One region of the Priestia sp. P1_B12_1 genome, then DNA from elsewhere that is predicted to be linked to it. Evidence: riboswitches for the same ligand, from Rfam matches in the RefSeq annotation. Region 1 holds a riboswitch; each other region holds the start of a gene.
The links. Region 1 has a riboswitch for lysine ahead of lysA (diaminopimelate decarboxylase). Riboswitches for the same ligand answer to the same signal wherever they lie in the genome.
Positions count from the first base shown of each region.

Region 2: another riboswitch for lysine. It lies ahead of AC1D0Y_RS04790 (aspartate kinase); the one in region 1 lies ahead of lysA (diaminopimelate decarboxylase).
Region 3: another riboswitch for lysine. It lies ahead of dapA (4-hydroxy-tetrahydrodipicolinate synthase); the one in region 1 lies ahead of lysA (diaminopimelate decarboxylase).

Region 1 is NZ_JBFTZR010000003.1:151,463-155,752, forward strand. Features, by position in the region: gene AC1D0Y_RS11760 (YckD family protein) at 1-151, opposite strand, end outside; gene AC1D0Y_RS11765 (NAD(P)/FAD-dependent oxidoreductase) at 225-1,343, opposite strand; gene AC1D0Y_RS11770 (CBO0543 family protein) at 1,684-2,196, shown strand; lysine riboswitch at 2,263-2,445, shown strand; gene lysA (diaminopimelate decarboxylase) at 2,584-3,912, shown strand; gene AC1D0Y_RS11780 (dicarboxylate/amino acid:cation symporter) at 3,965-4,290, shown strand, end outside.
Region 2 is NZ_JBFTZR010000001.1:913,858-918,147, reverse strand. Features, by position in the region: gene uvrC (excinuclease ABC subunit UvrC) at 173-1,939, shown strand; lysine riboswitch at 2,005-2,182, shown strand; gene AC1D0Y_RS04790 (aspartate kinase) at 2,324-3,556, shown strand; gene AC1D0Y_RS04785 (YslB family protein) at 3,608-4,135, opposite strand.
Region 3 is NZ_JBFTZR010000010.1:47,783-52,072, forward strand. Features, by position in the region: gene AC1D0Y_RS23800 (DMT family transporter) at 1-686, shown strand, start outside; gene dapA (4-hydroxy-tetrahydrodipicolinate synthase) at 947-1,834, opposite strand; lysine riboswitch at 1,962-2,140, opposite strand; gene AC1D0Y_RS23810 (hypothetical protein) at 2,399-2,656, opposite strand; gene AC1D0Y_RS23815 (hypothetical protein) at 2,718-3,005, opposite strand; gene AC1D0Y_RS23820 (H-type small acid-soluble spore protein) at 3,411-3,590, shown strand; gene AC1D0Y_RS23825 (hypothetical protein) at 3,715-3,885, shown strand; gene AC1D0Y_RS23830 (DUF3243 domain-containing protein) at 4,134-4,290, opposite strand, start outside.

The DNA.
Region 1 (4,290 bases):
GCATTTCTTTGTACAGCACGGACAATTCCTGCTTTTGCTGAGACGTCAGCTGCACGTCTTTTGTTTCTGGCTGAGGATGGTTTTCCGCTAATACAGGCGTCGCGCTCATAAATAAAAAAGCTGCTGCTGCACTTATCATAATCTTTCGCAAACAATCTACTTCCTTTCATCATATAGTAGTTGTAGTTTGCGAACTTCTATTTGTTTTCATTCATTCTGTTTGCTTAAGACTCGATAGCTCCTCTTACATCATAGTCGCTAAGATCCATTTCCATTTCCATTTCAAGTGCTAATTTAGCAAGCTCTGAACCAAGATAAGGACCCGACGTTAAGCCTGAAGCTCCGAGACCATTGGCTACTAGTATTCCTTCGTAAGCCGGAAGAGCTCCAATGACTGGCAAGAAGCCTGGAGTAAATGGTCGAAACCCTACCCTTGTTTCTAAAACTGTGCTTTCTGTTAAGCCGGGAGCAATTGATAAGGCCTTTGAAAAAATTTCATGAAGCCCACCAGCAGTTACTCGCAAGTCATAATCCGTGTCGTTTTCATGTGTTGCTCCAATAACAATTTGACCTTGTTCAAATGAAAGTATATATTGGTCGCTTGGAGGCATCACAACGGGCCAGTCTTTTGTATCTAAATCAGGGAGATGTAAGTGAACAATTTGCGCTTTTTGAAAGCTTGCTAAAAATTTTACTCCAAGAGGCTCTAGCAATTGATTTGCCCACGCTCCTGCTGTCACGATTGTTGTACTTGCTAGAAGGGTTTGTCCATTTACGGCAACGCCCGTTACTCGATTATTTTCATAAAGAAGTTCTGCGTTTCCTTCTATTATTTTTGCACCGTTTTTCTTCGCTGCATTCACAAGTGCGTTTCGAAGAGCTCTTCCGTTAACGCGAGCGGCTCCACTAATATGAACTGAACTGTATTCTTCTGAAAGAACCGGAAACAAAGCCTGTGTTTCTTTAGCGGATAAACGTGTAATCTCGCCTATTTCAGGAGCTTCTTCCCGACGTTTATATGCTCGTTCTTCCATTTTTTTAAGCTTTTGTTCATCAGTATGTAAGCTAATTGCTCCCACTTGCTTATATCCTGTATCCGTTTCTCCATCGTCTTCTAATTGCTGAATTAATGTTTGATAGTACTTGGCGCCGCCTTTTGCTAAGCGGTACCATGCTTTATTTCGACGCTGCGAAAGCCATGGACAAACAATTCCTGCTGCTGCATCAGTAGCTTGACCAGCATCCTTGCGATCTACCAATGTCACATCTGCTCCTGCTTTTGCTAAATGATATGCAGTAGAAGCTCCAAGTACCCCAGCTCCAACTACGATGTATGTTTTCATACCAAAACACCCTTTTCTTTCTTCTAGTATTCTTATGCTATATGTATGCAATTTTAGCATAGCAAAAAAAGAAGTCACATACTAGGCTGAGCTATTTCGAGCTTATTTTTACGTCTTGCTGACTTTAACATATAGCAGCTCCTTTCATCTCGTAAACAAAAGCGGTAGAAGTTCCTTTACGAAGATTATAGCAGCGTGAAGAAAGCCACAAATAGTGGTAGTACGTCTTTAACGCTGCTGCTTACGGCTTTTCTATTATAGTTTCTGAATAAAAGCAAAGAGAATAAAATTTCTATAATATGTAAATAAAAAGAAATAACCATTATTTTAAGGAGAGCGTATGCAATCTTCATTTGTATTATTTTTTATCATTCTTGGTTTACTATTTGGCAAGTGGCGCAGGTATCAAGAATACTATCCTACTTTGCTGTTTTGGGTCACGGGGAATTTGCTTTATGAAGTACTGCTGTTTCATCACCGCGTATGGGTATTTCACCCTGTTGGTATTGATCACCTTTTTCTACCCGATCACCTCATGGTTTCCCTTGGAATAACCTTAATTATTTATCCGTTTGTTATACCAGTTTTTTTAGGAAGGCTGCCGCTGCATGTAAGCGGCCGGATGTGGTGGATTCTTTTGTGGGCGCTTTTATTTACTGTGATTGAGTTCATTGCTTATGTTAATCACAGTATTACTCATCATTATGGATGGTCGCTGCTGTGTTCTTTTCTCTTCAATATTGTCACGTTCTCACTTTTAGTCATTCATCAAAAGACAGCGCTGGGTGCTTGGGTTCTATCTGGAAGCTTTATAGCTTTCTTATTTATTCTTTTTGATATTCCTATGCCTTAACTTTTCATTGACTAGACGGAGGAAAAGGAAATATAATAGAAATTACATTTAAATATAATTTTCCTCTCTGAGAATAGAGGTGCATGAAATCAAGAGTCACTTATTGGAGACTAATGGAGTCTGTGAAGATAAGTAAAAGGGATTTCGTGCCGAAGTATATAAACATCCATTGTGTTCATATACTGGTTCAGTATTGAATAAATGCTGAGCTGTCACAAACCATTTGGTTTGTGGAGAGCTATTGAAGAGATGTTGATGCCTAGAATGTAATAATATTTTATTATTATGAAACCAAGACGCGTGAACATCACTTCACGGGTCTTTTTTGTGTTTTTCTACTGACCATCAAAGTTATAGTTGAATGATTTAAATGGAGGGATACGGATTATGTACTTACATGGAACGAGTAAAATTAACAGCAGCAATCATTTAGAAATTGGGCAGTGCGATACGGTCGAACTGAAAAAACAATACGGCACTCCCCTATACATCTACGATCAAGAATTAATTGAGACGAAATGCAAGGCCTTCCATTCAGCCTTTCGAAGAAGCGGATTTTCATATCAAATCGCCTATGCAGGGAAAGCCTTTCTTTGTATGGAAATGGCTAGCCTTTTAACGAAGCTTGATATGTCACTAGATGTGGTCTCAGGAGGCGAATTATTTACAGCGCTTGAAGCTGGATATCCAGCTGAACGCATTCATTTTCACGGCAATAATAAAACGATTGAAGAAATGGAAATGGCTCTTGATGCGAATATTGGCTGTTTTGTTGTTGATAACTTTACCGAACTTGAAGTTTTGCATGCCTTAGCAGCTGAGCGCAAACAGAAAGCATCTATTCTTCTGCGTGTTACTCCAGGGATTGAAGCCCATACACATGAATATATTATGACCGGACAGGAAGACTCCAAGTTTGGATTTGGTCTTTCCAATGACCAAGCCATGAAAGCGGTAAGTTCTGCGTTAGAAAAGCCTTACTACGATCTTTTAGGCATTCATTGTCATATTGGTTCGCAAATTTTTGAAGTAGATGGTTTTTCTCGCGCCATTGATATTTTAACTGATTTCTTATTCAGCATTCGTGATAAAATGGAATTTGAAGTAAAAGTTTTAAACGTAGGTGGTGGTTTTGGTATTCGTTATACCGAAAGCGACTCTCCTCTTCCAGTTGAGTATTATGTAGATGCACTGACAGAAAAGCTAAGCCGCACGTTAACTGAACAGAACTATACCCTTCCAGAAGTCTGGATTGAGCCTGGAAGAAGCATCGTAGGAGAAGCAGGTACAACGCTTTATACAATTGGATCAACGAAGGAGATTCCAGGTGTACGAAAATACGTAGGAATTGACGGCGGTATGACCGATAATATCCGTCCTGCTCTTTACGATGCAAAACATGAAGCTGTCTTGGCTAATAGAGTGACGGATAAAAAAGATGAAACAGTATCAATTGCGGGTAAATGCTGTGAATCAGGAGATATGCTTATTTGGGATATTGATTTACCGCGCGTTAATCAAGGAGATTTATTAGCAGTGTCCTCTACAGGTGCCTACAACTATTCAATGGCTAGCAATTACAACCGTATTCCGCGCCCTGCTGTTGTATTTGTAAAAAATGGAGAAGCTCGTCTTGCTGTAGAGCGAGAAACATACGAAGATTTGGTGCGTAAAGATGTAAAGCCAGTCGTTACTACGTATGCAATGAGCAAATAATAGCTGTTCTTGCGTAGTAAAGAAGCTATTGTTGTTTGGAGGAAATCTAACTATGGTTTTAAGTGTATTTAAAACGTACAGATCATCGCTTATTCTGCTTCTCGCTATTTTAATTGGCGGGATAGCAGGATATGCTATCGGGCCCGATGTGGCAGTCGTAAAGCCCTTTGGTGATTTGTTTCTTAATTTGATGTTCATGATTATCGTTCCCCTTGTCTTTTTTAGTGTGGCTTCGGCGATCGCAAACATGAATGAAATGAAGCGTCTTGGTAAAATTATGCTAGGTATCGCCGTTGTGTTTATCGCCACTGCTGCTGTTTCAGCCGTTTTAGGCTTTTTAGGCGCATCACTTTACAATCCGCTACATAATGTAGATAC
Region 2 (4,290 bases), on a different contig from region 1:
TGGGAATACTTTTATTTAGCGAATATGCGTTCGTTTGTTTTATACTAGATGTAAGGAACACCGTCACAAATCTGGCTTATGTGCATGTATTGTAAAGCAGAAAAGAATGTAGGCTACGCTTCATAAGCGAATGTATAGATGGACAGAGTAAGAGAAGAGGAAGGAGAAAAGTATGAATGATTATTTAAAAGAAAAGCTGGCTATTTTACCGGATCAGCCCGGCTGCTACTTGATGAAAGATAAATATGGAACGGTCATTTACGTAGGAAAAGCAAAAGTATTAAAAAATCGAGTGCGCTCCTACTTTACCGGATCTCATGACGGAAAGACGCTTCGACTTGTAAACGACATTGTCGATTTTGAATATATCGTCACATCTTCTAATTTAGAAGCGCTTATTTTAGAAATGAATTTAATTAAAAAGCATGATCCAAAATACAATATCATGCTTAAAGATGATAAGGGCTATCCCTTTATTAAGATTACAGCTGAAAAACAGCCCCGGCTTGTTATTACAAGAAAAATAAAAAAAGATAAAGGGAAATACTTCGGTCCTTATCCTAACGTTCAAGCTGCAAATGAAACCAAGCGGCTTCTTGATCGCATTTATCCACTAAGAAAGTGCTCTACCATGCCAGACAGACCTTGTTTGTATTACCATATCGGGCAATGTCTAGCTCCTTGCGTAAAAGAAGTAAAAGAAGAGCAAAACAAACAAATTATTGAAAATATCACTCGGTTTTTAAATGGTGGATATGAGCATGTCAAAACAGAGTTAACTGAAAAAATGTTAAAAGCTTCAGAAGAACTTGACTTTGAAAGGGCTAAAGAATATCGAGATCAAATTGCTCATATTGAAGCGACAATGGAAAAGCAAAAAGTAACGTTTAATGATTTTGTTAATCGAGATGTGTTTGGCTATTCTTATGATAAAGGCTGGATGTGTGTTCAAGTTTTCTTTATTCGCCAAGGGAAATTAATTGAGCGAGAAGTTTCTATGTTTCCTTTTTATAAAGAGCCAGAAGAAGATTTCTTAACTTTTATCGGTCAGTTTTATGCCAAAAATATTAAGCCAAAAGAAGTGCTGGTTCCAGCAACGATTGATGCAGAGTTAGCTGAGAAATTAGTAGAAGTAGAGGTTCAGCATCCAAAGCGAGGCAAAAAGAAAGAATTAGTAGAACTTGCGTGTAAAAATGCAAAAATTGCGCTCGGTGAAAAATTCTATTTAATTGAACGAGATGAAGAGCGCACGGTTGGCGCAGTTGAACGGTTAGGAGAAGAGCTTGGAATTGCAGCGCCTTACCGGATTGAAGCATTTGATAACTCAAATATTCAAGGGACAGATCCCGTTTCTGCGATGATTGTTTTTGTTGATGGGAAACCGGAAAAGAAAGAATATCGCAAATATAAAATTAAGACCGTAAAGGGACCAGATGATTACAGTTCCATGAGAGAAGTCGTTCGCAGACGGTATTCCAGAGCGTTAAAAGAAGGTCTTCCGCTTCCAGATTTAATTGTTGTAGATGGGGGCAAAGGGCATTTAGCTGCAGTACAGGACGTTCTCGAAAATGAATTGGGACTTTTAGTGCCTACAGCAGGTCTTGTCAAAGATGATAAGCACAGAACCTCCAACCTGATGATTGGTGAGCCTCCTCAAATCATACCGCTTGAACGCAATAGTCAAGAATTTTATTTGCTTCAGCGAATTCAAGATGAAGTTCACCGCTTTGCGATTACTTTCCACCGTCAAGTGCGCTCTAAGTCCGCTTTTCAGTCTGTTCTGGACGACATTCCGGGAGTGGGAGAAAAGCGTAAAAAAGCTTTGTTAAAGTATTTTGGTTCGGTGAAAAAATTGAAAGAAGCAACGGTTGATGATATTCGAAATTCAGGTGTTCCTCAAAACATTGCTGAAAAAATTTATGAAACATTACAAAAATAGTCTTGAAATAATAGAAAATATTTGATAAGCTATTAACTAATTTCATACGACACTTCATCAAATGAAGTGAAGATAGAGGTGCAAATTTAATCAGTACGTATCAGGAAGGGTATGAGCCCTTATGAATGAGACGGAAAGGGAAATTTGCCGAAGTGAACATTACCTCATAGTAATGATTGCTGGTTCTGCGTTGAATAAACGTAGGATTGTCAAGATGTAGATTCTTGGAGAGCTATCTCACGGCAGTGGACGGTTATGTTTTATAATTTTCGTTCGTTAAGCAATGAGAGCTCATCTCATTGCTTTTTTTATTGTCTGAGTAAAAAAATTTAGCTTCTCATCATCCTGCATATGCAAATTTATTGAAAAGGAATGAACAAAATTATGGCATTAATCGTTCAAAAATTTGGTGGAACATCTGTTGGTTCTGTTGAACGTATCCAACATGTAGCAAACCGTGTTATTCAAGAAGCAGAGCGCGGTAACCAAGTAGTTGTTGTTGTATCGGCAATGGGCAAAACGACAGATGCACTGGTGAAATTAGCAAGTGATATTACGGACAGTCCAAGCAAACGCGAAATGGATATGCTTCTTACAACTGGAGAACAAGTAACGATTTCCCTGTTAACAATGGCCCTTCAATATAAAGGGTATGAAGCAACTTCGCTAACAGGTTGGCAAGCTGGTATCCAGACGGAAGCAGTTCACAGCAATGCACGAATCCAGCACATTGACACGACACGTATTCAAAGCCAATTAGATAGAGGCCGAATCGTAGTAGTAGCTGGATTCCAAGGCTGTTCAGAAGATGGAAGCATTACAACATTAGGTCGAGGCGGCTCTGACACTACGGCAGTAGCTCTTGCCGCAGCATTAAAAGCTGCAAAATGTGATATTTATACAGACGTAACAGGAGTGTTTACGACAGATCCGCGCTATGTAGAAGATGCTCGTAAGCTTCACTCTATTTCATATGACGAAATGTTAGAATTAGCTAATTTGGGAGCAGGGGTGCTGCATCCGCGCGCTGTTGAGTTTGCAAAAAATTATCAGATACCGCTAGAAGTGCGTTCAAGCTTAGAAAACGAGAATGGAACGATTGTTGAGGAGGAAGTTTCAATGGAACAAAACTTAGTCGTAAGAGGAATTGCGTTTGAAGATAATATTTCACGAGTGACAATTGAAGGGTTAAACAATGAGTTGCAAACTCTTTCTACTATTTTTACAGCATTAGCAAAAGAACAGTTAAATGTGGACATTATTATTCAAAACGTAACGGCTAATAATCGTCTCTCTATCTCATTTTCTATTAAAACCGTAGACGTAGATGCCGCTCTTGCCGTCTTAAAAGAGTATAAATCTACTTTAGGATATACGCGTATTGAACATGAAAGCGGTCTGGCTAAAGTATCAATTGTCGGCTCTGGCATGATTTCTAATCCAGGCGTTGCAGCCGAAATGTTTGAAGTGCTGGCAGGGGAGAAAATTGAAGTGAAGATGGTCAGCACGTCTGAAATTAAAGTATCTACAGTTGTACCGCACGCTGATATGGTAAAAGCTGTTGAGACGCTTCACGTAGCATTTGAATTAGAAGAGCAGCAAGCAGTGCACGTATAAAGAAGAGAAAAAAGACGTGGTATCTCCACGTCTTTTATATATACGTATTTCCTACTTTTTATAGCGCTCCGCGCGTGTTTCGGTAGGTAAGATATCTTTTCGGTCCCACTGCACGGAAATCAGCACTTTTCCGTTCTTTTCTTTATGTGTTAAGTAGGCTTCTGTTAGGCAGTTGTTTTGACGCTGAATCTGTTCAGCCACAAATCCTGACTCAAGATGAAACGAACAAGTTTCCTGCTGAAATCTTTTGCTGACCACATCACCTGATAACTCAAGCTCGAGTGAATATTTATCTTTTTTTGCAAGCGTCAGTGTTCCCCAGGAAGCTGCTTTAAAAAAAGCGACGATTTCATCCATTGTATTTAATGGGTATTTCCGCGCAAGGTGTTTTCCTGCCCAGTATGAAATGGTATTTGTTTCGTCTCCAAGAAGCTCTGGAATTAACACGTCACGCAAAAGGCTGTATCCGAAATATGAAACGTGATCAAGAGTTCTCTCTGTTTCAGCTGTGACGTTAGGTTCTGATGTTTCCATCGTCTCTTCAAGTTCTTGCTGTGATTCTGTTTGTAAATTGCTCATGCTTTCCCCTCTTTCTTTACTACTATTATATACAAATCTAAAAAACCTCTCACGCATTTTTTTAATAAAATGTAAGAGGATCTTTATTATGGTAAAAAGAGTTAGATGTAAAGATGAAAAATCCATAATATACCTTTTAAAAGGGTACTTTTACC
Region 3 (4,290 bases), on a different contig from region 1:
GAAGTTTTGAATTTCACATTTTACCTATTTTAACGGGGGCACTAATCGGTATATTAAATGCCAATGGCAATATCCAAATGTCGAAAGCCTTTGAGAAAGGACCTGCGAGTATTACATCTACCATTATTGCGATGAATACAGTCATTGTTGTTATAGCTACATCTTTATTATTTCCTCAATCCATTCCTTTAACAAATTGGATTGGTATCATCATTATTATATTGGCAGCTTGTATTATTCAGTATCAACCAAACAAAACGGCACACATAGAGTATAAATTATGGATTTTGAGCTGCTGTTTAGCTCTTCTATCTATCGGCACAGTTGGTGTTATTATGAAATTCAGCACGTATCAGCACTTTAGCATGGGTGAAATGCTTGTTTCAATGTATGGTGGAGGAGCTGTCTATTTAAGTTCATTAGCTCGGAAAGAATTTAAAAAATTAACTGCACATAAAATTGAAATAAAGATAGGTATACTAGTTGGTATATTAAGTACGATTGGTTACAGCTGTTATTTATTCGCCCTAAAGGAAGGTCCATCAAGTGTGGTTTATCCAATCATTAGTTTAAATTGTATTGTTGTTTTAATTGGGAGCTTAATTATCTTTAAAGAAAGACTTAGAAAATATCAATTGATAGGAATTATTCTTACTTTATGCGGAATCGTATTGACTAAGATATAAGTTTTTGGACCAATACCAACAGAAGAACAAACATATAGTGAAATAGGTCTCCCTCTGTATGGCAACTGAAGATGTATATAGTATACATACATAAAAAATAGAAAAACTCCCCCAATGCGTTAAGGGAGTTTTTCTATTTTTAGGAGTTAGCTAAATAATGATTCATCCATCTTGAGCTTTGGGCACCAATCTTGCCTTAATGCATCGATTGAATCGGTCGTTTTAGCTATGCTCTCTCTTCTAATCTGTTTTTATTTATTTCAACAGGTAACGTTAATGCCACTAGTTTGCAGAACTTCTTCTAGCACACTTTGCTCTTTATTGCTTAAAGGAACCATTGGCAAACGAACACCGCCAACTTGTATTCCACTTAGATTTAATGCAGCTTTTACTGGTGAAGGACTTGGCGCAATAAATAATGCTCTCATAATTGGAAGCAGATTGCGATGTGTAGCAGCAGCTTTTTTGACATCGCCATTTTTGAAGGCATTAATCATTTCTTGCATATCATTGCCAATGATGTGGGAAGCAACTGAAATAACTCCTGCCCCGCCAATTGCTAATACTGGTATTGTTAACCCATCATCGCCGCTGTATAGTGTAAAGTCGCTAGGTGTTTTGCTAATAATCTCTGCCATGGCATCCAAGGTGCCACTTGCTTCCTTAATTGATACAACATTAGGAATCTCTGATAGACGAACAATTGTTTCAACAGAAATGTTAACTACGCTTCGCCCTGGGATATTGTAAAGCATAACTGGTAAAGAGGTTGACTGGGCAATCGTTTTAAAGTGCTGGTACAAGCCTTCTTGAGACGGCTTATTATAGTATGGAGCAACGAGCATAATACCATCGACTCCTGTTTCCTCTGCAAGTTTTGTTAAGCTAATCGAAGCTTGCGTGTTGTTTGAGCCAGTTCCAGCGATGACGTGGACTCTTCCCGCAGCAGCTTCTACCACACATTGGAATAATTTAATTTTTTCTTCTGTGGTTAATGTTGGAGACTCTCCAGTTGTACCAGCTACAACTAAGCTATCTGTGCCATTTGTAATTAAATGCTCAACTAACGTTTTCGTCGCGTTAAAATCAATTTCGCCATTCTGATCAAACGGGGTAACCATTGCTGTTAATACTTGGCCAAAATTCATAACTACACACCCTTTATAAATTTTTAAAAATTAGAGGGGTTAGGGCCATTCATAAAAAACGCAAAAAAGCAGCAACGAGGGATTCGTTGCTGCAGTAGAAACAATATTTATCAAAAATAGTTTCCGTGCGTAAGATAGCCCTCCATACAGTTTCCCATATGACAGTTCTGTATTTATTCAACAGCAGAACCAGCTTCAAGAACATGAGATTCTTTCAGCTTCGGCAAATACCCCTTTCCACAATTGTCATTGGATCTCATTCTCCTCAAATTGTATACTTATGATCTTTGCGCCTCTATCCTCACTTCAAAAAATATTGAAATAAGAAAATATTTAATTGAATTTAATATAACAGTAAATTTCCTTTCACGCAAGATTCATTTAAGTGTAATTTTATGGAAAACATGTAATTAAGTCCTTACACTTATTTTTGAGAGAATGCCTCCGGATTATTGACTCAAAGCCACAATCTCAGTATCACTCATATTACTATTTCACCTTTCATCTTGCTATTCACCACATGTTTTAACTTACATATTATGCACATCATAAAAAGCCACCCGCTTAGAGTGACTTAGCATTAGGTTTATTCTTTACTTCATCAGGTACGTAATCTAAAAGTACGGATATTATTGTATTAAAATGCCATGGAGTAAGATTGTTGCCAGCACTTTCTTTTAACTCAGTTCTTAGCTTTTCACCCCATATAGGATATTTATTGTTGCTTTTTGCTTCCTCTAACATATAATCGACTACATTTAGTACTTTATAATATTCATTTTCTTTTGCGCTAATATAATAATCCTTTTGTTTATAGTTCATATCTCCAATCCCCTTTTGGTTATTTATGAACAATAAATTTTTTCATAAGGTAGCATCAAATTTAGACTATATCTCTTATTTCCTTATAACATCTACATTGGTTTAAATAGTTTATAATATCTTGGTTATTTACGTCTTTGATATTATCTCCAAAAAGTTCAACGGCACTTTCTAAACGTTCCCTGTTATTATCAATCGTTAGTATATATTGAAGTGCATCAGCTACTGGTGCATTATGGTATGTACGACGCACGAAATACTCTTCGATTGCCTTATTTAAGCATTCTGATTCAGCCTTTCTAAATTTAGCTTCTGACCTTTGAAGGTTCTTTACCTCCATCTCTATCATAAACCCCTCATCCTCTCCAATTTAATTTACTATTTTATTCCCCTACTAGAAGTAAAATAAAACTTAGTTTGTATACAAATTAATATATTTTCTCAAAATAAAAAACACCTGTGAAGACAGATGTTTTTTGTAAACTTAACATATTAAAGGAGAAACGATTTGTCAGCAAAAGGAGGAATCAGATTAGGTACAGTATGTGCTTATTTTTCGTATTTATACGTATTCGAATTAAAGAATAAAATGAGGTTAAGCAAACCCATTGATGTTCGATTTTTTCAAGGTTAAAGGATAGATTAATTTTTGAGGGAATGAGTTGTAGCATGTAGTCAAATTATTGTTGGGGAAATATAGCTTTATCTTTTAATTGATGCATTGCAGGGACATACTAAAAAATGAGGTGATAATATGGAAATAAATCGAGCTAAGCAAATTCTTTCTTCACCCAAGGAAATTGATGTGCATTACCACGGAGTTCCTATTTGGATTAAAAGTGTAGATGAAACATCAAGTATGGCTATCGTTCATGCGAGAGGAACACATGATGAAAACCGTATGGTTCCAGTCCTTGATTTAGAAGAAAAATAAAAAATAAAAAATAATAAAGGAATAATATAGAATTTTTACATTCTTTTGTTCCATCTCCAAATAGAACCGAATAACTGATACCATATTTCTCTAAGCTTTATTTATAAGAAAAAAGAGGTGCAGCATGAAAGAGAAAAAAGAACCACAATTCAGAAGTGGCGAGCTAGAAAATACGGAACTAAAAGGCTATTATGGAATGGATCCTGAAACTAGCCTTCAATCTGTTAATTTTGCTACGACGGAGAACCCATACTTAAATGAACATTACCAGGAAGATTCTAAAGAAAATGAATAAAGAGAGAAGAAAATAACCGATCTTTATTTCTTTTCTTTAGTTATACATTCTTAATAAGTTGTCAATAAAAGGGGTTGCAGATACCATATTTCAATCTCGGCTTATTCTTACTTCTGCAAAGATATTACCTAACACATAACGAATATAAAGAGCCAATTGTTTTACGCAAGTGGCTCTTTGCTACGTTAATTGAATACGCTTGAATCCTTAATAAATAATGGCAAGTAACAATTTATTAGGGATTTAGATTAGTCTTTAACTAATTTAACAAGCATATGAGCAAGATGATGTTGTTCTTCCTCATTTCCAACTTTCCATAACTCATGTAACAAGTATTGCTCTTCATTTTTGGGCTCCTCATGTGTTGCGAGATAATCAGCTATTTTTTTAGCTGCTAGAGCTAAT